DNA from 3 places in the Variovorax sp. GW821-FHT09D07 genome. Region 2 is predicted to be linked to each of the others. Evidence: predicted binding sites of a transcription regulator. Region 2 holds the regulator's gene; each other region holds the start of a gene.

Region 1 (7,184 bases), on a different contig from region 2:
GAGCGCCTGCACGCGCTCCTGCGCGTCCATCAAGCTCAGGGCTTCGGCCTCGCCGACGCAACGACCGCCCTGCCAGGTCTGCCCCAGCGCGCAGCGCAGCCAGCGCAATCCCGTGGCGGCATCGAGCACGACGGCCGTCGATGCCTGCGCGGAGGCTTGTTCTTTCGGTGAGGCGGCCTGGTCGCAGCCGGCGAGCAACGCGACAGCCGCCAAGGCGGCGGCCTTCCACTTGCCATCACGGGCAAGCATTGATTTCTTCATGAGAACTCCCTGCGGTCAGCAACTTGGATCGAGATCGAACTCGAATGCTACCGCCGGGGGTGCGAGGTCCCGGGGCCGGCCTGGGCCCGCAGGACGTCGATTCAATGCACCGTCAGTGCGCCGGCACCAGGAAGTCCTGACTGATCCGCCCGCCCAGCTCGTTCACCCGGTCGAGGAACTGCGTGAGGTAGGCGTGCAGGCCCGTCGCCAGGATCTCGTCGACGCGCGCGTACTGCAGGTCGGCCAGCAGCTTGCCGGCGCGGCGTTGCGTTTCGGCGCTCTGCTCGTTCTGCACCTTCGCGAGGTTGTTGACCACCTCGACCAGGCTGGCGTGCAGCGAGCGCGGCATGTCGGCGCGAAGAATGAGCAGCTCGGCCACGCGCTCGGGCTTGATCACGTCGCGGTACACCTTGCGGTAGACCTCGAAGGCCGAGACGCTGCGCAGGATCGCGCTCCAGTGGTAGAAGTCGTACTCCTGGTCTTCCTCGGTGGCGGCGCCGAAGAATTCGCTGTTGAGCGCGTGGAACTTCACGTCGACCAGGCGCGCCGTGTTGTCGGCACGCTCCAAAAAGGTGCCCAGGCGCGAGAAGTAGAACGCCTCATCCTGGAGCATGGTGCCCAGCGTGACGCCGCGCGACAGGTGCGAGCGGAACTTGACCCACTCGAAGAACTGCCCCGGGTCGCGCTCGAAGTCGCCGGCGCGCAGCATGCGGTTCACTTCGAGCCAGGTGGTGTTCTGCGTTTCCCAGGCCTCGGTGGTGAGCGCGCCGCGCACGGCACGCGCATTCTCGCGGGCGGCCTTCAGGCAGGAGACGATCGACGACGGATTGCTCTCGTCCTTGACCATGAACTCCATGACTTCGTTGGGCGTGATCTGGTCGTACTTCTTGCTGTACCAGGGCAGCAATTCGCTGATCGAGAGCACGCCCTGCCAGCCGTACTTGGCGACCTCGGCCGACTGCGGCAGCAGCGAGGTCTGGTAGTTGACGTCGAGCATGCGCGCCGTGTTCTCGGCGCGCTCGGTGTAGCGCGACATCCAGTAGAGGTGGTCTGCGGTGCGGGACAGCATCGTGGGTGCTCCTACTGCGATTGGCTTTGCGACTGCGTGGCCGCCTTCGGCTTGGCCGTGCGGTCCGCTTCGAGAATCCAGGTGTCCTTGGTGCCGCCGCCCTGCGACGAGTTGACCACCAGCGACCCTTCTTTCAGTGCCACGCGCGTGAGGCCGCCGGGCACCATCTGCACCTCGCTGCCCGAGAGCACGAAGGGACGCAGGTCGATGTGGCGCGGCGCGATGCCGGCGTCGACGAAGGTCGGCGAGGTCGACAGGCTCAGCGTGGGCTGGGCGATGTAGCCGTCGGGCTTGGCGATGACAGCCTTCTTGAAGTCCTCGATCTCGGCCTGCGTGGCGGCCGGGCCGATGAGCATGCCGTAGCCGCCGGCGCCGTGCACCTCCTTGACGACCAGGTCCTTCATGTTGTCGAGCGTGTACTGCAGCTCGTCCTTGTTGCGGCACATGTAGGTCGGCACGTTCTTCAGGATCGGCTTCTCGCCGAGGTAGAACTCGATCATCTTCGGCACGTACGGGTAGATCGACTTGTCGTCGGCCACGCCGGTGCCCACGGCGTTGCAGATCACGACGTTGCCCTGGCGGTAGGCGCGCATGAGGCCCGCGCAGCCGAGGGTGGAGGTCGGGCGGAACACCTCGGGGTCGAGGAAGTCGTCGTCGACGCGGCGGTAGATCACGTCGACCCGCACCGGGCCGCGCGTGGTGCGCATGTAGACGAAGTCGTCCTTGACGAACAGGTCTTGTCCCTCGACCAGCTCCACGCCCATCTGCTGGGCCAGGAAGGCGTGCTCGAAGTAGGCGCTGTTGTACATGCCGGGCGTGAGCACCACCACCGTGGGCTCGGCCGTGGCCGGCGGCGCGCTGGCGCGCAGGGTTTCGAGCAGCAGGTCGGGGTAGTGGGCGACCGGCGCGATGCGGTTCTGGTTGAACAGCTCCGGGAACAGCCGCATCATCATCTTGCGGTTCTCGAGCATGTAGCTCACGCCGCTGGGCACGCGCAGGTTGTCTTCGAGCACGTAGTACTCGCCATTGCCCTGGGCATCAGGGGCGCGCACGATGTCGATGCCCGAGATGTTCGAGTAGACGTTGTGCGGCACGTTCACGCCCATCATCTCGGGACGGAACTGGGCGTTGTTCAGGATCTGCTCGGCCGGGATGATGCCGGCCTTGATGATTTCCTGGTCGTGGTACACGTCGTACAGGAAGCGGTTGAGCGCCGTGACACGCTGCACCAGACCCTTTTCCATGCTCTCCCACTCGTGGGAGGGAATGATCCGGGGCAGCAGGTCGAACGGGATCAGCCGCTCGGTGCCGGAGCCGTCCTCGTCCTTGGCGCCGTACACCGCGAAGGTGATGCCGACCCGGCGGAAAATCATTTCCGCCTCTTCACGCCGCGATCGCATCACCTCACCGGGTTGCTTCGCAAGCCATTGGTCGTAGCGCTTGTAGTGCTGTCGGATTGCAGCGCCCGCATAGGGGAGCTGCTCATACATCTCGTCGAATTTGTGCATGGAACGACCAATCTCCTTGAGCCATAGCTTAGCAAGTTCGAGGCCAGTAGAAGCCCTAGGTTTGGGCCCGATGCGAGGGCATTTCGCGTTTCGGACCGTCATGGCATGCGGTGGCGCCAGTAGCGCAGGTCGTGCGCGCGTTCACACTTCACCTCGGCCGGCGCCGGGCTCGCCCATTGGGCGGCGCCGCAGCGGGGACTGTCGATCACCCGCACGCCGCGTTCGACATAGCGCGCCACCACCTCGGGCGCGGGGTGGCCGAAGCGGCTGCGGTAGCCGGCCTGCACGAGCGCAATGCGCGGGCGCACGGCATCCAGGAAAAGCTCGCTCGACGAGGTCTTGCTGCCATGGTGCGGCACCAGCAGCACGTCGGCCGACAGCCCGGGCGTGCGCGACACCAGCGCGGCCTCCTGCAGACGCTCGATGTCGCCGGCCAGCAGCGCCGTGGCGCGGCCGTTGCCGATGCGCAGCACGCACGACACGGCGTTGGGCCGCGTGAAGCCGAGATAGTCGCTGTCATAGGGAAACAGCACCTCGAAGTCGACGCCGTCCCAGGTCCAGCGCTGCCCGGCCTCGCAGCGGCGCGCGGGGCGCAGCGCCTGCAGCGGATGCCCGGCCTCGATGGAACTCAGCAGCGCCGCCTGCGGCTGCATGGCGAGCACCGCGGGCGCGCCGCCGGTGTGATCGATGTCGCGGTGGCTCAGCAACAGCAGGTCGAGCCGTTCGCCGCGTGCGCGCAACAGCGGCACGAGCACGCGGTGGCCCGCGTCGCTGTCGAGCCCGTAGCGCGGGCCGGCGTCGTACAGCAGGCTGTGCGTGGCGGTGCGCACGAGCACCGCGTTGCCCTGCCCGATGTCGGCGGCGAGCAGGTCGAATTCGCCCACCGCAGGCCGCACTGGCTGCCACAAAAGCACTGGCAGCAACAGCGGCAGGCCGAGCGCGCGCACCGACCACGGCAGGCGCATCGCCAGCAGCACGCCGCCCGCCACGCCGCTTGCGGCCAGCCATGGCGGCGGCGCGGCCATCGACAGCGTGGCGAACGGCAGGCCAGCGAGCGCCTGCAGCAACAGCGCGAACAGCTTCACCGCCCCAGCGGCCACGTCCCACAGCGGCGGCACCGCCACGCCGAGCATCGCCAGCGGCGTGATCACCAGCGTCACCCACGGGATCGCGAGCGCATTGGCCACCAGCCCGACCGCCGACACCTGCTGGAACAGCAGCAGGCTCAGCGGCGTGAGCGCCAGCGTGATCGTCCATTGCTCACGAAAGAAGCGCCCCAGGCGCGTGAGCGCGCCCACCCTGCCCTCGCCCGGCACGGCCGTGGCGGAGGCGAACAGCACCGCCACGGCGACGAAGCTGAGCCAGAAGCCCGCCTGCAGCAGCGCCCACGGGTCGGCGGCCACCACGACCGCCGCCGTCAGCAGCCAGACATGCGGCCACGGCCAACGCCGACCGGTCAGGCGCAGCAGCGCCACGGCCGCGAGCATCCAGACCGTGCGCTGCGAGGGCACGCCCCAGCCACTGAAGAGCGCGTAGAGCGCGGCCAGCAGCACGCCGCCAGCGAGCGCGGCCTGTTGCGCGGGCAGCCGCAGCATGAGCCGGCTGCTGCGCCGCCAGAGCGCGCCGACCACATGCGCCGCGAACCACGCGAACAAGGTGATGTGCAGGCCCGAGATCGACATCAGGTGCGCCACGCCGGTGGCGCAGAACACGTCCCAGTCGGCGCGGTCGATGGCGCCCTGGTCGCCGGTGACGAGCGCGGCGATCACGCCGGCCTGACGCCGGTCGTCCACGCGCGCGAAAACCGCATCGCGCACGGCTTCGCGCGCCCGCTCGATCGGGTACCGCCACGTCGTGCCCAGCAGGCGCGGCGCGGGGTCGCGCGCCCCGGCCCGCACGTGGCCCTGCGCGTGCACGCCCTGCTCCCACGCCCACAGTTCGCTGTCGAAGCCATGCGGGTTGAGGTTGCCGTGCGGCGCGCGCAGGCGCACGGTCAGTTGCCAGCGCTGGCCGGCGTGCACCTCGCCCACGGTGCGTGCGACGGACGCGCGACGTTCGGCGGGCTGCTCCCACATCCCGCCGTAGTCGCCGTACCAGGCGAGTGCGATGCGCGGCGGCACCGTCGGCCGGGCCTCATCGCGCGAGGCCTCGGCCCACTGCGCCGTCTCCACATCGAAACGGAAGCGCGTTCCGATCTCGCCGGGCTGCGGCATCTGCGAGACCACGCCCGTGAGCCGCAGGTCGCGCCCTTCAAGTGACGGGTTCAGCGCCCCCTGCGCATAGGCCGTGGCGCGCCATCCGGCGAGCCCCGCGCCAGCCATCGCGCCGCAGGCCAGCGACAGCATCAGCACGAGCAGCCGAGGCCCACGCCACCGCCACAACAGCCATCCGCCGCCGAGCCCCACGAGCAGCAACGCGACGTAGACACCTGCCGCCCACAGCAGCGGCTGGCGCAGTTGCACCGCCGCGCCGAGCAGCGTGCCGCCCAGCGCAACGAAGGCCCCCGACCCACCCGCGACAGCCTCGGACGCACGCCGCGACTGCCCTCCCCACACCCCGGAATCCATGATGCAAACCCTCCCCCAACCCACGCTCGATGGCGCGTTAATTGCTTGGCAACTGGGCTAGTATGCGTCTCACCAGAGACATCTTTTCGATGCAACCTCGCTGCACTGCACGCCCCTACGCATGTCCATCCACGCCGCACTCCACCACGTCACCCACTACACATACGACCGCCTGGTGCAGTTGGGCCCGCAAGTCGTGCGACTGCGCCCCGCGCCCCATTGCCGCAGCAATGTGATCTCGTACTCGCTGCGGGTCGAACCGGCCGAGCACTTCGTCAACTGGATGCAGGACCCGTTCGCCAACTACCAGGCGCGGCTCGTGTTCCCCGAGAAGACGCGCGAGTTCAAGGTCACGGTCGACCTCGTGGTCGAGATGGCGGTCTACAACCCCTTCGACTTCTTCCTCGAGCCGCAGGCCGAGAACTTCCCGTTCAAGTACACGGCCTCGCAGGCCGAGGAGCTGGCGCCCTACCTCGTCACCGAGAAGCCCACGCCGCTGCTGCAGGCCTACCTCGACAAAATCGAGCGCAAGGAGCAGCGCACCATCGACTTCCTGGTCGGCATCAACCAACAGGTGCAGAAGGACGTCAGCTACCTCATCCGCATGGAGCCCGGCGTGCAGACGCCGGAAGAAACGCTGAGCAACGGCAGCGGCTCGTGCCGCGACTCGGGCTGGCTGCTGGTGCAGTTGCTGCGCCACTGCGGCCTGGCCGCGCGCTTCGTGTCGGGCTACCTGATCCAGCTCACGCCCGACGTGAAGGCGCTCGACGGCCCCAGCGGCACCACGGTCGACTTCACCGACCTGCACGCCTGGTGCGAGGTGTTCCTGCCGGGCGCCGGATGGATCGGCCTGGACGCCACCTCGGGCCTGCTGGCCGGCGAAGGCCACATCCCGCTGGCCTGCACGCCCACGCCGTCGAGCGCCGCGCCCATCGAAGGCGGCGTCGACGAGTCCGAGGTCGAGTTCAGCCACGAGATGAAGGTCACGCGCATCTACGAATCGCCGCGCGTCACCAAGCCCTACACCGAAGAACAATGGGCCGAGGTGCTCGCGCTCGGCGACGCGGTCGATGCGCGCCTCGTGGCCGGCGACGTGCGCCTGACGATGGGCGGCGAGCCCACCTACGTGGCCACCAGCGACCGCGACGCGCCCGAATGGAACACCGACGCGCTCGGCCCCACCAAGCGCGGCTACGCCACCGAGCTCGTGCACAAGCTGCGCGCCGAGTACGGCCAGGGCGGCTTCCTGCATTTCGGCCAGGGCAAGTGGTACCCGGGCGAGCAGCTGCCGCGCTGGGCGCTGTCGATCTTCTGGCGCGCCGACGGCCAGACGCTGTGGCACGACCCCGAGCTGTTCGCCGACGAGCGCTTTCCCACGCACTACACGAGCGAGGACGCGCGCCGCTTCACCACCGTGCTGGCGCACAAGCTGGGTCTCACCGAGCGCTACATCCAGGCCGGCTACGAGGACACCTACTACTACCTGTGGCGCGAACGCCGCCTGCCGGTGAATGTCGACCCCTTCGACTCCAAGCTCGACGACGAACTCGAACGCGTGCGCCTGCGCCGCGTGTTCACGCAGAAGCTCGACGCGGTGATCGGCTACATGCTGCCCATCGAGCCCGGCAACGCCAACAGCGACGCGCCCGCGCTCGCCGGCCCCGGCTGGAAGACCGGCCCCTGGTTCCTGCGCGACGACCGCCTGTTCCTGATCCCGGGCGATTCGCCCATGGGCTACCGCCTGCCGCTCGACTCGCAGCCGTGGGCCAGCAAGGGCGA
Region 2 (7,184 bases):
GCCTGGCTTTCGGTGCGCTGTTGCTGGCCGGTGCCGCCTCGGGCGCCCTGGCCGAGACCGCCGACCGCACCAAGCCGATGAACATCGAGTCCGACTCGATGCGCTACGACGACCTGAAACAGACCAGCGTGTTCACCGGCAACGTGCTGGTCACGAAGGGCACGATCATCATCCGCGGCGCGCGGCTGGACGTGCGCCAGGACGCCGAGGGCTACCAGTACGGCGTGGTCACGGCGGCGCCCGGCAAGCTGGCCTATTACAAGCAGAAGCGCAACGCCGGCGACGAGTGGATCGAGGGTGAGTCGGAAGTCATCGAGTACGACAGCCGCGCCGACAACGTCAAGTTCATCCGCCGCGCCGTCATGCGCCGGCTGATCGGCGCCACGGCCAACGACGAGAGCAGCGGCGCCCTGATCGTCTACGACCAGAGCAACGACACCTACACCGTCAACGGTTCCCTCGTGCCGCCGAACGCCGGCGTCTCGGCGGGCGGCGGTGGCCGCGTCAAGGCCATCCTCACGCCGAAGGCCGCCGCGGCCCCGGCGGCCCCCGGCTCCGCACCGGCAGCCGGCGGCAAGAAGCCCGCGGCCCCGGCACCCACCCCCGCGCCCGGCGCCGGGCTGCGCCCGAGCACCACGCTGGGCGGCACCGAAGGGGAAGGGCGCAAGTGATCGAAACCGCAGGAACCCAGGCCGCCGACGGCATTCCGGGCAGCCGCCTCGTGGCGCGCGGCCTCAAGAAGAGCTACGGCAGCCGCACGGTCGTGAAAGACGTCTCGCTCGATGTGCAAAAGGGCGAGGTCGTCGGACTGCTCGGCCCCAACGGCGCGGGCAAGACCACCTCGTTCTACATGATCGTCGGGCTGGTGCGCGCCGACGCCGGCGAGATCACCATCGACGGCGAGCCCATCGCCCACATGCCCATTCACCGCCGCGCGCGCATGGGCCTGAGCTACCTGCCGCAGGAAGCCTCGATCTTCCGCAAGCTCACGGTCGAGGAAAACGTGCGTGCCGTGCTCGAGCTGCAGCGCGAGCCCGACGCCAACGGCCGCATGATGCCGCTGACCAAGCAGCACACCGAAGAGCGACTGGCCGACCTGCTGGCCGACCTGCGCGTGGACCACCTGCGCGATTCGCCCGCGCTCGCGCTGTCGGGCGGCGAGCGCCGCCGCGTTGAAATTGCACGCGCACTGGCCACGCAGCCGCGCTTCATCCTGCTGGACGAGCCCTTCGCCGGCATCGACCCGATCGCGGTGATCGAGATCCAGCGGATCATCAGTTTCCTGAAAGAGCGCGGCATCGGCGTGCTCATCACCGACCACAACGTGCGTGAGACGCTGGGCATCTGCGATCACGCGTTCATCATCAGCGACGGGCACGTGCTGGCACAAGGCACACCCTCGGAGATCGTCGACAACGCCGAGGTACGCAGGGTGTACCTGGGCGAGCACTTCCGCATGTAAGGGAGGGTCGGGTCTCCATGAAGCAAGGGCTGTCCCTTCGCGTCTCGCAGCATCTGGCGCTGACGCCACAGCTGCAGCAGTCCATTCGCCTGCTCCAGCTCTCCACGCTCGAGTTGAGCCAGGAGGTCGAGCAGATGCTGGACGAGAACCCGTTCCTCGAACGCACCGCGGAAGAAGCGGCGCGCGAGGAATTCGGGCTGGACACGGCCGATGCGCCGGTGCCGCGCGACGACGCGGGCGAGGGCGAGGCCGAGTTCACGCCGTCCGCCGCCAGCACGTCCTCCACGTCCAGCGACACCACCTCCTCGACCCCCGACACCGACGGCCCCGCCGCCGAGATCGCCGAGCGCGAGCCCGACTGGGAAGGCGACGGCACCGTCGACATGGCGCCCGACGACAGCGAGTGGGGCAGCGATGCACCCGCACGCCAGAACAACCTGGGCGACGACGAGCGTGCCGACGCCACCGAGCTCGCGCGCAGCCAGGAGTCGCTGCAGTCCTTCCTGCACCGCCAGGCGCTGAGCCTGCGGCTCAATGAAAACGACTGCGCCGCGCTGCGCTTCCTGATCGAGTCGCTCAACGACGACGGCTACCTCGAAGACTCGCTGCCCGCGCTGGCCTCGGGCCTGGCGGGCGACGACAACGACCAGTTCGACGACCTCGTGCACCACTTCCAGGTGGCGCTGGGCCTGCTGCAGAGCCTGGAGCCGGTCGGCGTCGGTGCGCGCGACCTGGGCGAATGCCTGAGCATCCAGCTGAAGGCGCTCGCCAGCGAAGACGAGACCGAGGCCGAAGCGCTCATCCGCAAGACCGCCATCGCGATCTGCAAGCAGCCGATGGAGCTGCTCGCGCGGCGCGACTTCAAGCGCCTGGCCACGCTCACGCGCACCAACGAAGAGCTGGTGCGCTCGGCGCTGCAAGTCATTGCGCGGCTCGAACCCAAGCCAGGGCGCCGCTTTGTCGACGTCGAGCGCAACATCGTCATTCCCGACGTGATCGTGACCAAGACCGGGCGCGGCACGAACGTGAAGTTCCGCGTCATGCTGAACCCCGAGGTCATGCCGCGCCTGCGCGTGCACGACATCTACGCCGGGGCGCTCAAGTCGCACAAGGGCGAGGGCAGCCAGGCGCTGTCGCAGCGGCTGCAGGAGGCGCGCTGGTTCATCAAGAACATCCAGCAGCGCTTCGACACCATCCTGCGCGTGAGCAACGCCATCGTCGAGCGCCAGAAGAGCTACTTCGTGCACGGCGAGCTGGCCATGCGCCCGCTGGTGCTGCGCGAGATCGCCGACGAGCTGGGCCTGCACGAGTCGACCATCTCGCGCGTGACCACCGCCAAGTACATGGCCACGCCCTTCGGCACGGTCGAGCTCAAGTACTTCTTCGGCTCGGCGCTGGGCACCGAGACCGGCGGCAACGCGTCGAGCACCGCGGTGCGCGCGCTGATCAAGCAGTTCGTGAGTTCGGAAAGCATCAAGAAGCCGCTGTCCGACAGCCAGATTTCCGAGATGCTGAAAGAGCAGGGCATCGAGTGCGCGCGCCGCACCGTCGCCAAGTACCGCGAGGCCTTGCGCATCGCACCGGCCAACCTGCGCAAAGCCCTGTAGAAAGCCCACGATGACCCGTCGCCTGCTGTCGCGCTGGGGGCATTGGGTCTTCGCCCTCGTGGCTGCATCGCTGTTCGCCGGCTGTGCCACCTTGCCCGACGAGGCACCGCGCCCGCCCACCAAGGCCATCGCCGTCTCGGCCGACACCGCGCTCGGCAAGATCGCGCTGGCCTCGCAGCCCGACCCCGACCTCAGCGGCTTTCGCCTGATGCCCGGCGGCGATTTCGCCTTCGACACGCGGCTGCAGCTGGCGCGCCGCGCGCAGCGCACGCTCGACGTGCAGTACTACCAGATCGAGAACGACGAGACCGGCCGCTACCTGCTGCGCACCCTGCGCGATGCGGCCCAGCGCGGCGTGCGCGTGCGCCTGTTGATGGACGACCTGTACACCTCGGGCGAAGACGAGCTGCTGCTCGGCCTGGCCGCCACGCCGAACGTGGAGCTGCGCCTGTTCAACCCGTTCCCGGCCGGGCGCGGCAGCCTGCTCAAGCGCTTCACCGCGTCGCTGTTCGACTTCAGCCGCGTCAACCGCCGCATGCACAACAAGCTCTTCATCGCCGACGGCGCGATGGCGGTGGCGGGCGGGCGCAACATCGGCAACCAGTACTTCCGCCGCACCACCGGCCCGAACTTCATCGACCTCGACACCTTCGTCACGGGCGCGCTGATCCCGCGCCTGGGCGTGCTGTTCGACCAGTACTGGAACAGCCCGCACGTGCGCCCGATCGGCGCGGTCGTGCACACCGACCTGCCGCGCGAAGAGCTGCAGCGCCGTTTCGACGCCGCCACCGGCCCCGACACCACGCCGCCGCCGCCCAGGCCTGCGCCCAACGACCTGCTCGGCTACAGCCCCGTGGCCGACGACCTCGACGCCGGCAAGCTCGGCCTGATCTGGACCACCGCCGAGGCTTATGCCGATTCACCCGACCGCGTGATCGGCAAGACCGCGTCGTATGGCGGCGTGCCGCTGCTCGACGTGGACAGCGTGCGCTACAACGTGGTCGAGCAGATGCGCCGCGCGCGGAGCGATGTGATGCTGGTCTCGCCCTACCTGATCCCGGGCGCGTCGGGGCTGGAGGTGATGCGCGAGATCCGCGGGCGCAACGTGAAGATCAGCGTGGTCACCAACTCGCTCGCCGCCACCGACGAACCGCTGGTCCACACCGCCTACCGCCGCTACCGCGCCGACATGCTGGCGCTGGGCGCCGAGCTGCACGAGCTGAGTTCCGCGCGCACGCGGCGCAGCGTGCGCCTCGGCCTGTTCGGCACGTCGGTGGGCCGGCTGCACGCCAAGTCGGCGGTGATCGACCAGCGCATCCTGTTCGTCGGCTCGATGAATTTCGATCCGCGCTCCGAAATCCACAACACCGAGATCGGCCTGTTCATCCGCAGCCCCGAGATGGCGCAGCAGACCCTGAAGCTGCTCGACGTGCTCAAGCAGCAGGGCGCCTACCGGCTGCGCTTTGCCGAAGGCGCCGATGCGGGCGCCACCGGCTCGCGGCGCATCGAGTGGGTCAGCGAGGAAGGCGGCAAGACCACCGTGCTGCACGAAGAGCCCGACTCGGGCTTCTGGGACCGCACCATGCTCGAACTGCTGGCGCCGCTCACGCCCGAGAGCCTGCTGTAGCGGCTTGGTTGGCTAGGTGCCGCGCACGGCCGACCACACCAGCCGCAGGCCCAGCAGGCCCATCACGCCGCCGGCGGCGCGGTCGATCCAGGTCTTGTAGCGCAGGTAGGCCGCGCGCGGCGCGGCCGAGGACAGTGCCAGCGCGACGATCGCGTACCAGCCCGTCTCGATGCAGAAGATCACGGCCGGCACGGCGAGCGCCAGCACCAGCGGCACCTCGCGCGGCAGGAAGGCCGCGAAGATGCTCGCGTACACCACCGCCGTCTTCGGGTTGCTGATCTGCGTGGCCAGGCCGAGCAGGAAGGTGCGTCCGCTGCGGCCTTGGCTGCGGGGCGAGGCGTCCGTGTCGGGCGTGATCGCGAGCGGCTGCCGCGCGCCGCGCCAGATGCGAAAGCCCAGGTAGATCAGATAGGCGCCGCCGAAGGCCTTGATCGCGAGGTACAGCGCCGGCACCGCGAGGAACGCTGCCTGCAGCCCGGCCAGCGCCGCGATGGAGAACGCCAGCCCGCCGGCGCCCATGCCCAGGGCCGCCGCCAGCCCGTCGCTGCGCGAGGCCACGGCCGTGCGCGCCACCATCACGAAGCTCGGGCCCGGGCTCATCGCGCCCACGGCCATGGCGCCGGCAATGCCGAGCAGGGACAGGAGGTGGGCGTCGGTCATGGGGTGGCTCCGGTGGGGGATGGGTTCATTGCACGTTCACGGCTTCGACCTGCACCAGCAGCTTCACCTTGTTCTCGAAGCCGAAGTTCAGGCCCCAGGTGATGCCCCAGTCGCTGCGCTGCACGGTGGCCTCGAAGTCGCCGCCGCAGACCTGGCGGTTGATCAGCGGGTTCAGGTAGCAGTTGAAGCGCACGGCCTTCAGCGTCACCGGCTTGGTCTGACCCATGAGCGTGAGCGTGCCGGGCACGTCGGTCACCTTGTCGCCGCTGAAGTCGATGCGCTCGGCCACGAAGCGGCCGGTGGGGAATTCGGCCACGTTGAAGAAGTCCTTGCTCTGCACGTGGCGGTTGAGCAGGTCGACGCCGGTGTTGATGGAGCTGATGTCCATCGTGATGTCGACCTTGCCGCTGGCGCCGGTGCCGTCGATCTGCACCGAGCCGTCCTTGGTGCTGAAGCGGCCGCGGTTGGTGGTGGTGCCGTAGTGGCCCATCTCGTACATGACGAAGGTGTGGGTCGGGTCGATCACGTAGCTGGCGTTCTTGACCGGCCCGCCCGCGGGCTTGGCGGCCAGCGGCGGCGCGGTGTATTCCTGGGCCGTGGCGGCCAGCGGCAGGGCCGCGCCCGCGCACAGGGCCGCGGCGAAGAAGAGCTTGTTCATGGCAAGGGAAGAAGGATGCATGGGAAATGAAATCGTCGTCACAGCGGCCCGAGGCCCGCGAGCGTCAGCTTGAAGCGCACCTGCACCTCGTTGCCGACCACCGAGGTGTCGGTCCATTCGCCGTCGCCCACCTTGTAGTCGAGCCGCTGGATCGTGAGGGTGCCCGTGGCGACCGAATACGCGCCGCCCGACGACACGATGCTCACGGGCACCGTCACGTACTTGCTGACGCCCTTGATGGTGAGCTTGCCGGCCATCTCGAAACGGCCCTCGCCCAGCGCCTTGATGGCGCTCGAGCGGAAGCTGGCCTGCGGGAAATGCGCGGTGTCGAACCAGGTCGGCTTGGGCAGCTCGGCATCGCTCATGGGCACGCCGAAACCGGCGCTGGCGGTGTCGATCTGCAGCACGACCGAGCCGCCCTCGGGCTTCTTCGGGTCGAAGGCGACCTGTGCGTCGAAGCGCTTGAAGCTGCCTTCCACCGGCACGCCCATCTGCTTGCTGACGAAGGCGATCTGGCTCTTCTCGGGCACCAGTTTGGCAGTGGTGGCCGGCATGGGCTCGGCCGCGGCGTGCAGCGCGAGGCCGAGGAGGGCGGCGGTGCCCCACAAAAGACGGGTCGTCATCCGGCGGATTCCTTGCGTGGCGCGGGCCACATGCGTTGCAACAGACCGTCGTGGTCGATCCAGTGGTGCTTGAGCGCCGCCGCCACGTGCAGCAGCGTGACGCCGGCCAGCAGAAAGGCGCTGCGCTGGTGCAGCGGCTTGAGCACGGCTTCGGCGAAGTCCTTGTCGACCGCCACCAGGTCGGGCAGCGGCAGCAGGCCGAACCACACGACCGGCACGCCCATGCCCGAGCTGTAGGCCCAGCCGAACAGCGGGACCGCGAAGAACAGCAGGTACATCAGCGCATGGCTGATGCGGTGGGCGGCCCGCTGCCAGGCCGGCATGGCCGCCAGCACCCGCGCCGACAGCGGCGGCGGGCGGTGCGTGAGGCGCCACAGCAGCCGCAGCGCCGACAGCAGGAGGATGGTGATGCCGGCCCACTTGTGCCAGCTGTAGAGCTTCAGGCGCTGCGGCGAGAAGGGCAGGCCCGTCATGTAGAGCCCGACGCCGAGCGAGCCGACGATCATCGCCGCGAGCAGCCAGTGCAGCAGCATCGCGACCCGCCCGT
Region 3 (7,184 bases), on a different contig from region 2:
GGCGTAGGCGTCGCTCTGCGCGTACTGCGGCTGGGTGGAGGCGGCCATGTCGCCGAGCTCGCGCCAGGTGGCGCGCTGGATGCGGCGTGCGCTCCAGTCGGCGCCCACCGAGCGCACCAGCCGCGTGACGCGCGCGGCCATCACCACGCCGACGATCTGGCCGGTCATGCTGTTGATGAAGCTCACGAGGTCGGCGCTGGCGGTGTCGTGCATTGCCAGCGTGCCCGACACGCCGAAGACCAGCGCCATCGCGGCCATGAAGTGCGTCGGGCGCGGCAGGTACAGGCCCAGCACCAGGAACAGCGGCGCGCAGACCAGCGCGAGCATGCCGAAGTCCTGCACCGTGGGCATGAGCACCAGCACGTAGACGGCCGAGATGGGAATGGACCACAGCGTCCACTTCAGGAAGCCGTGCATCGCGGGCACGGGGTCGTCCATGGTGGCGAAGAAGCAGCAGAAGACGGCGGCCATCATGGTGGCGGCCGAGCCCATGGTCCAGCCCGTGAGGATCCAGAACGCGCCGCACACGCAGATGGCGATGACGGCGGCCAGCGCCGACAGCAGCGCCATGCCGTGGTCGCGGTGCATCGCGCGCTGGCCGAGCGCGGCCGTGCGGCGCAGCGGCGCGCCGCCCTTCAGGCCTTCGTCGATGTCGCGGCGCAGCCGGGCGCAGGCGGTCCAGCCGTCGACCAGCTCTTCGAGCCGGCCTGCGAGGCCGATGCGCAGTGCGCGGGCCCAGGGGCTGAGCCCCGTGTCCTGCGCGCTGCCCAGCGCGGCGATCGCCTGGCGCAGCGCCTGCAGGCGTGCGGAGGCATCGACGGCCGGGTCGCTTTCGTCGCGCAGCCATTGCGCGGCCAGCGCAAGCACGGCGGTGACGTCGGGCGCGAGGCGGCCTTCGGCTTGCGCCAGCGCCTGCAGCCGGTCTTCGACGGCCGACAGCGCGGGCGTGAGCGCCGCCACGCGGTCCTGCATGGCGCGGATCGCGCCGGCGGTCCAGCGCAGGTGCGTGGTGTCGAAGGGCACGTGGGTCGAGAGCAGGCGCAGCTGCGTGATGTCGCCGGCGAGGCGGCGGCGGTCGTCGTCCAGGCGCTTGGGGTCGGCGTCCTTGGGGGTGCTGCGGTCGCCGGGCTGGAACAGGTCGCCGATCCACTGGCGCGCGTCTTTCAGCGTGCGGTCGAGCAGGCCCAGCACGGTGGGCGCGAGCCCCGCGGGCAGCACGAGGCTGTGGACCAGCGTGGCGCAGAAGATGCCCAAGCCGATCTCTTCCACGCGCGCCACGGCGGTGTCGAACAGCACGAGCGGCGTCTGCACCGACGGAAAGCCGATCAGCGCCGCCGTGTAGCCCGCGAGCATGAAAACGTACGAGCGCGGCGTGCGGTCGAGCAGCGACACATACAGGCACAGCCCGACCCACAGCGCGAGCACCAGCGTGAGCAGCTCGGGCGCGTTGGACAGCGCGGGCACCATCAGCACGGTGGCGACGCTGCCGATGAGCGTGCCGCAGAAGCGGAACACCGCCTTGGAGCGCACGGCACCGGCCAGCGGGTGGGCGACGACATAGGTGGTCATGAGCGCCCAGAACGGGCGCGGCAGGCCGGCGCGGCTGGCCAGGTACATCGCCAGCATCGCGGCGGCGAAGCTCTTGACGGAAAAGAGAACTTCCGCGCGGGTGAAGCGCGGCAGCGCCATCGACATCGCCATTTACGAGCCGCGCCCTTCCTGCTGCAGGCTCTGCATGCCGGCGGCACTGCGGCCGAGCTTGGCCTCGAGCGCGCCGAAGACGCGCAAGGTGGCGGCGATGTCCTCGTCGGGAATGCCTTCGAACAGCGCGGCGCGCATCTGGCGCAGCGCGGCCTCGATGGGCTCGCAGACGGCGCGGCCGGCGGGCGTGAGGTGCAGCGTCTTGGCGCGGCGGTCGGCCGGGTCTTCGCGGCGCTCGACGAAACCGGCCTCGACCAGCTGGTCGAGCGAGCGCACCAGCGACGGCCCTTCGATGCCCAGCGCCTCGGCCACCGTGCCCTGGCGCACACCGTCTTCCATGCGCCCGAGCACCACCACCGGCCAGGCCAGCGTCTGCGACAGGCCCACGTGCGCCACCGCCTTGTCGGCCGCCGCGCGGTAGCCGCGCTGGAGCACCGACAGCGAGGTGCCGAGCCGCATCAGCGCGTGTTCGCGCAACGGGGAGATGGGTTCGGTATCGGCCACGGCGTTATCAATTAGTTAGCTTGCTAACAATTGTACGGGTTTCTACCGAGTCTTGCACGCGGCCGCGCACGCCATCAGCGCGCGGCCCAGGGAAAAGGGGGAAGGGAAAGAAAAGTGTGAAGCTCGCCGATAAGCCGGATTCTGTGCACCGGGGCCCTCTTGCGAAGACCCCGGCGTGACCGCCATTACTCTGGGCCGTTTGTCGCCAAACGGCTCGATGCCACCTACCCGCCAGCTCAGCGGAACCACCTCGATACTGGCCTACTTGGTGTTGCTGCGCGCAGAGATTGCCCGTTTCACCCGAACTGAATCGGCTCGTCTCTGTTGCTCTGATCCTCACCTCACGGTGGAGAGTCGTTAACTCCTGCGCTGTCCTGTGCAGTCCGGACGTTCCTCCAGTGCGATCTTTCGACCCGATGCTGTTGCCCGAGGGCAGAGCATCGTCCCTTTCGGGCTTGCACCAGCGGCGGTCTGGCGTGCTTCACGGCTCGATTATCGCCCGCCCCATCAATGACCCTTCAGGCGACGCCGCGCGCCGGTCGTCAGCCGGGCGTTTCGCCGTCGCCGGCCTGCACCAGGCCCAGCTTGCGCAAGGTCCGATGGAAGTTGCTGCGGTCGATGCCGGCCTCGCGCGCGGCGCTGGCCACGCGGCCTCCGTGGCGGGCGAGCAGTTCGGAGAGCCAGGCCCGCTGGAAGGCCTCGGTCGCCTCGCGCAGCGTGCCGACCGCGATGACAGGCCCCGCGTGTTCGTTCGCCGGGGCCTGCACGGGCGCTGCCATGGCGCTTCCCACGACGGCGGCGCTGTCCAGCGCCAGGTGATGCGGCTCGATGGCCGTCCAGCGCGAACCGCGCGGCTGTTCCCTGAACGCCCGCAGCGAGGCGCGGCTGATCACATGCTCGAGCTCGCGCACGTTGCCCGGCCAGCCGTGCGCCAGCATGGCGGCCTTCGACGCCGGCGAGAGCCGCAGGTTGCGCGCGCCCAGCCGGTGCTGGTTCTCCTCGAGAAAGCTGCCGGCGAGCACGAGCACGTCGCGCCCCCGTTCGCGCAGCGGCGCGACGACCAGCGGATAGACCGACAGTCGGTGGTACAGGTCGGCGCGAAACCGGCCCTGCGCGATCGCTGCGGGCAGGTCGCGGTTGGTGGCCGCGATCACGCGCACGTCGACCTTGCGCATGCGGTCGCTGCCGGGGCGCTGCACCTCGCCGCTTTGCAGCACGCGCAGCAGCTTGGCCTGCACGCTCAGCGGCAACTCCCCGACCTCGTCGAGAAAGAGCGTGCCGCCATCGGCGATCTCGAACTTGCCGTCGCGGTCCTGCACGGCGCCGGTGAACGCGCCGCGCTTGTGGCCGAAGAGTTCGCTGTCGGCCAACGTCTCGGGCAGCGCCGCGCAGTTGACCTGCACGAGCGGCTGCTCGCTGCGCCGCGAGCGCGCGTGCAGGCGCTGCGCGACCAGGTCCTTGCCGACGCCGGTTTCGCCGAGCAGCAGCACCGTGAGGTCGGACACGGCGACGGTGTCGATCTCGTGGCACAGCTGCTTCATCGCCGGGCTGCTGCCCAGCAGTTCGCGCGGCGCGCCACGCCCCGCACGCAGCGCCTGCGCCACGGCCTGCTCGCGCACCGCGCGCGCCTGCATCTCGCGGATCGTGTGGGCGGCCTCGATGCCGGTTTCGACGAGGGCGATCAACGCCTCCATCTGCGCCGGGCCCACGGCATCGAAGGCGTGCGGCTCCAGGGCGTCCAGCGTGAGCAGGCCCCAGACGGCGCCGCGCAGGCGCAGCGGCGCGCCCATGCAGTCGTGCACCGGCAGGATGCCCGGCTGGCCGGCGACGAGGCCGTCGTACGGGTCGGGCAGGTTGCTGTCGTGGGCGAAACGCAGGCCCCGTTCGCTGTCGAGCAGGCGCGCGAAGCGCGGATGGGCGGCGACGGGAAACTGGCGCCCCAGGGTTTCGTCGCTCAGGCCGTCGACCGCGACGGGCTTCAGCACGTCGACGTCGAGCTGCAGCAGCGCGGCGGCATCGCAGCGGACCAGTCCGCGCGCAGCGGCGAGCAGCGATCGGTAGCGGGCGGCCTCGGCCTCGGGCTCGGGCTCGGGCTCGGGCTCGGGCTCGGGCTCGGGCTCGGGCGGCGGGGCCTCGGTGGTCGAATCGACACGCAATGTGGTCATAAGTACAACGCTGGAGTTGTTGTGAATTTGACCACGCCTGGTAAATCCCCAATGGCGTCAAGCACTTGCAGGGGCCTTCCGGCTGGCACGGATCGTGAGATGAAAACTGCATCTCAACCGAAGGACCGCCAGACCATGCACCCGCAAACCATCGCCATCGTCAAGTCCACCGTGCCCGCGCTCCAGGCCCACGGCGAGGCCATCACCAGCCACTTCTACAAGATCATGTTCGAGGGCCATCCGCAGGTGAAGGCCTTCTTCAACGAAGCGCACCAGGCCGCCGGCACGCAGGCACGCGCGCTGGCGGGCGCGGTCATCGCGTACGGCGCGCACATCGACCGGCTCGAAGCGATCGCCGGCGCCCTGCCCCGCATCATCCAGAAGCACGCCGCGCTGGGCGTGCTGCCGGAGCACTACCCGATCGTCGGCCACTACCTGCTGCGCGCCGTGAAGGAGGTGCTCGGCGATGCCGCGACCGACGAGGTGATCGCCGCCTGGGGCGAAGCCTACGAATCGCTGGCGGGCCTGCTCATCGCCGCGGAAGAAGCCGTCTACAGCGCCAACGCGGCGCAACCCGGTGGATGGCGCGGCACGCGCGAATTCCGCGTGGCCCGGCGCGAGGACGAAAGCGAGGTCATCACCTCGTTCTACCTGGAGCCCGTGGACGGCGGTGCGCTGCTGGCGTTCACGCCGGGGCAGTACCTCACGCTGGTGCTGGAGATCGACGGCCAGCCGGTGCGGCGCAACTACTCGCTGTCCGACGCGCCGGGCAAGCCGTGGTACCGCATCAGCGTGAAGAAGGAGGAAGGGGGTCGCGCCTCGAACTGGCTGCACGAAGCCGCCGCGGTCGGCACGCGGCTGCAGGCGCAGGCACCGTGCGGCGACTTCGTGCTGCAGCCCGCGGGCGAGCAGGCGCGTCCCCTCGTGCTGGTGACGGGCGGCGTGGGCATCACGCCTGCGATGAGCATGCTCGAATCGGTGGCGCACACGGGCCGGCCGGTGCACTTCGTCCATGCGGCGCGGCACGGCGGCGCGCACGCGTTCCGCGCCCGCGTCGACGCACTCGCGCAGCGGCATGCGAACGTGAAGCCGCTGTATGTCTACGACGCGCCGCGCGAGAGCGACACGCCGCACGCGACCGGCTTCGTCACCCGCGAGCTGCTGGCCGGGCTGCTGCCGGAAGACCGCGACGTCGACCTGTACTTTCTCGGGCCGAAGCCCTTCATGCAGGCGGTGTATGCCAACGGGCTGGCGCTCGGCGTGCCCAAGCAGCAGCTTCGCTACGAGTTCTTCGGGCCGCTGGAAGCCCTGGAGGCCTGAACCGCAACGGCCTGCCATCCCCTCGTGCGGAAACGGTCGCGGGCCGGGTGCAACCCGGCCCAGGGGGCGCCACAATGCGCGCTGACCATCCGACCCTCGCACCCAAGGAGATTCCATGAAGGCCCAGAACATCCTCCAGACCATCGGCAACACGCCGCACATCCGCATCAACCGCCTGTTCGGCCATGCGAAGCAGCAGGTCTGGATCAAGTCGGAGCGCGCCAACCCCGGCGGCTCGATCAAGGACCGCATCGCGCTGTCGATGGTGGAAGACGCCGAGAAGAGCGGCGCGCTCAAGCCCGGCGGCACCATCGTCGAGCCCACCTCGGGCAACACCGGCATCGGCCTGGCGATGGTCGCGGCCGTCAAGGGCTACAAGCTGATCCTGGTGATGCCCGACAGCATGTCGGTGGAGCGCCGCCGCCTCATGCTGGCCTACGGCGCCACCTTCGACCTCACGCCGCGCGCCAACGGCATGAAGGGCTCGATCGCCCGCGCCGAGGAAATCGTGGCCGGCACGCCGGGCGCGTGGATGCCGCAGCAGTTCAACAACCCCGCGAACGTCGACGTGCACGTGCGCACCACGGCCGAAGAGATCGCGGCCGACTTTCCCGAGGGCATCGACGTGCTCATCACCGGCGTGGGCACGGGCGGCCACATCACCGGCGTGGCGAAGGTGCTCAAGAAGAAGTGGCCCAAGCTGCAGGTGTTCGCGGTGGAGCCCGTGGCTTCGCCCGTGATCTCGGGCGGCGCACCGGCGCCCCACCCCATCCAGGGCATCGGCGCGGGCTTCATCCCGAAGAACCTCGACACCTCGCTGCTCGACGGCGTGCTGCAGGTCGACGCAGAGCCGGCGCGCGAAATGGCGCGCCGCTGCGCGGTCGAGGAAGGCATCCTGGTCGGCATCTCGTCGGGCGCGACGCTCGCGGCCATTGCGCAGAAGCTGCCCTCGCTGGCGCCCGATGCGGTGGTGCTGGGCTTCAACTACGACACGGGCGAGCGCTACCTCTCCGTCGAAGGCTTCCTGCCCGCCTGATCCAGCTACAAGTTTCATAGCGCCTCGGGCGCTTAAAATCGTCGGTCTGCTTGATAACCACAAGCCCCACGACATGCTGCGAATCTCCGAACTCAAACTCCCGCTCGACCACGCCCCAGAGGCGCTGGCCACCCTGATCGCCCGGACGCTCGACGTTCCGCCTGACGCGATCGCCTCCCACACCGTCTACAAGCGCAGCTTCGACGCCCGCAAGGTCGACCTGCTCACGGTCTACATCTGCGACGTGCAGCTGGCCGACGCGGCGCTCGAAGCCGCGCTGCTCGCCAAGCACGCCAGCCACCCGCACATCCAGCCCGCGCCCGACATGCGCTACACGCCGCCGGGCCAGGCGCCTGCGAACGCGACGCGGCCCGTGGTGATCGGCTTCGGCCCCTGCGGCATCTTCGCGGCGCTGATGCTCGCGAAGATGGGCTTCAAGCCCATCGTGCTCGAACGCG

Evidence for each region. Region 2 encodes sigma-54, which starts transcription at its own class of promoters, with help from an activator protein. Its sites were predicted from a motif close to TGGCANGNAANCTGCTTT; they were not measured.
Region 1: AC07OX_RS24760 (transglutaminase family protein) is a predicted target of sigma-54. The motif match lies at 5,436-5,453, and genes of this name have one in related genera.
Region 3: hmpA (NO-inducible flavohemoprotein) is a predicted target of sigma-54. The motif match lies at 4,466-4,483, and genes of this name have one in related genera.

What each region holds. Positions count from the first base shown of each region.
Region 1 is NZ_JBWKOY010000008.1:93,017-100,200, reverse strand. It holds gene AC07OX_RS24780 (Lcl C-terminal domain-containing protein) at 1-249, opposite strand, end outside; gene AC07OX_RS24775 (alpha-E domain-containing protein) at 374-1,330, opposite strand; gene AC07OX_RS24770 (circularly permuted type 2 ATP-grasp protein) at 1,342-2,838, opposite strand; gene AC07OX_RS24765 (DNA internalization-related competence protein ComEC/Rec2) at 2,937-5,405, opposite strand; gene AC07OX_RS24760 (transglutaminase family protein) at 5,527-7,184, shown strand, end outside.
Region 2 is NZ_JBWKOY010000012.1:65,082-72,265, forward strand. It holds gene lptA (lipopolysaccharide transport periplasmic protein LptA) at 1-671, shown strand, start outside; gene lptB (LPS export ABC transporter ATP-binding protein) at 668-1,462, shown strand; gene rpoN (RNA polymerase factor sigma-54) at 1,480-3,069, shown strand; gene AC07OX_RS28925 (phospholipase D family protein) at 3,080-4,696, shown strand; gene AC07OX_RS28930 (LysE family translocator) at 4,709-5,356, opposite strand; gene AC07OX_RS28935 (YceI family protein) at 5,382-6,014, opposite strand; gene AC07OX_RS28940 (YceI family protein) at 6,053-6,637, opposite strand; gene AC07OX_RS28945 (cytochrome b) at 6,634-7,184, opposite strand, start outside.
Region 3 is NZ_JBWKOY010000003.1:662,851-670,034, reverse strand. It holds gene AC07OX_RS14555 (FUSC family protein) at 1-1,701, opposite strand, end outside; gene AC07OX_RS14550 (MarR family winged helix-turn-helix transcriptional regulator) at 1,702-2,160, opposite strand; RNA gene rnpB (RNase P RNA component class A) at 2,320-2,688, opposite strand; gene norR (nitric oxide reductase transcriptional regulator NorR) at 2,748-4,370, opposite strand; gene hmpA (NO-inducible flavohemoprotein) at 4,506-5,690, shown strand; gene cysK (cysteine synthase A) at 5,806-6,726, shown strand; gene AC07OX_RS14525 (NAD(P)/FAD-dependent oxidoreductase) at 6,800-7,184, shown strand, end outside.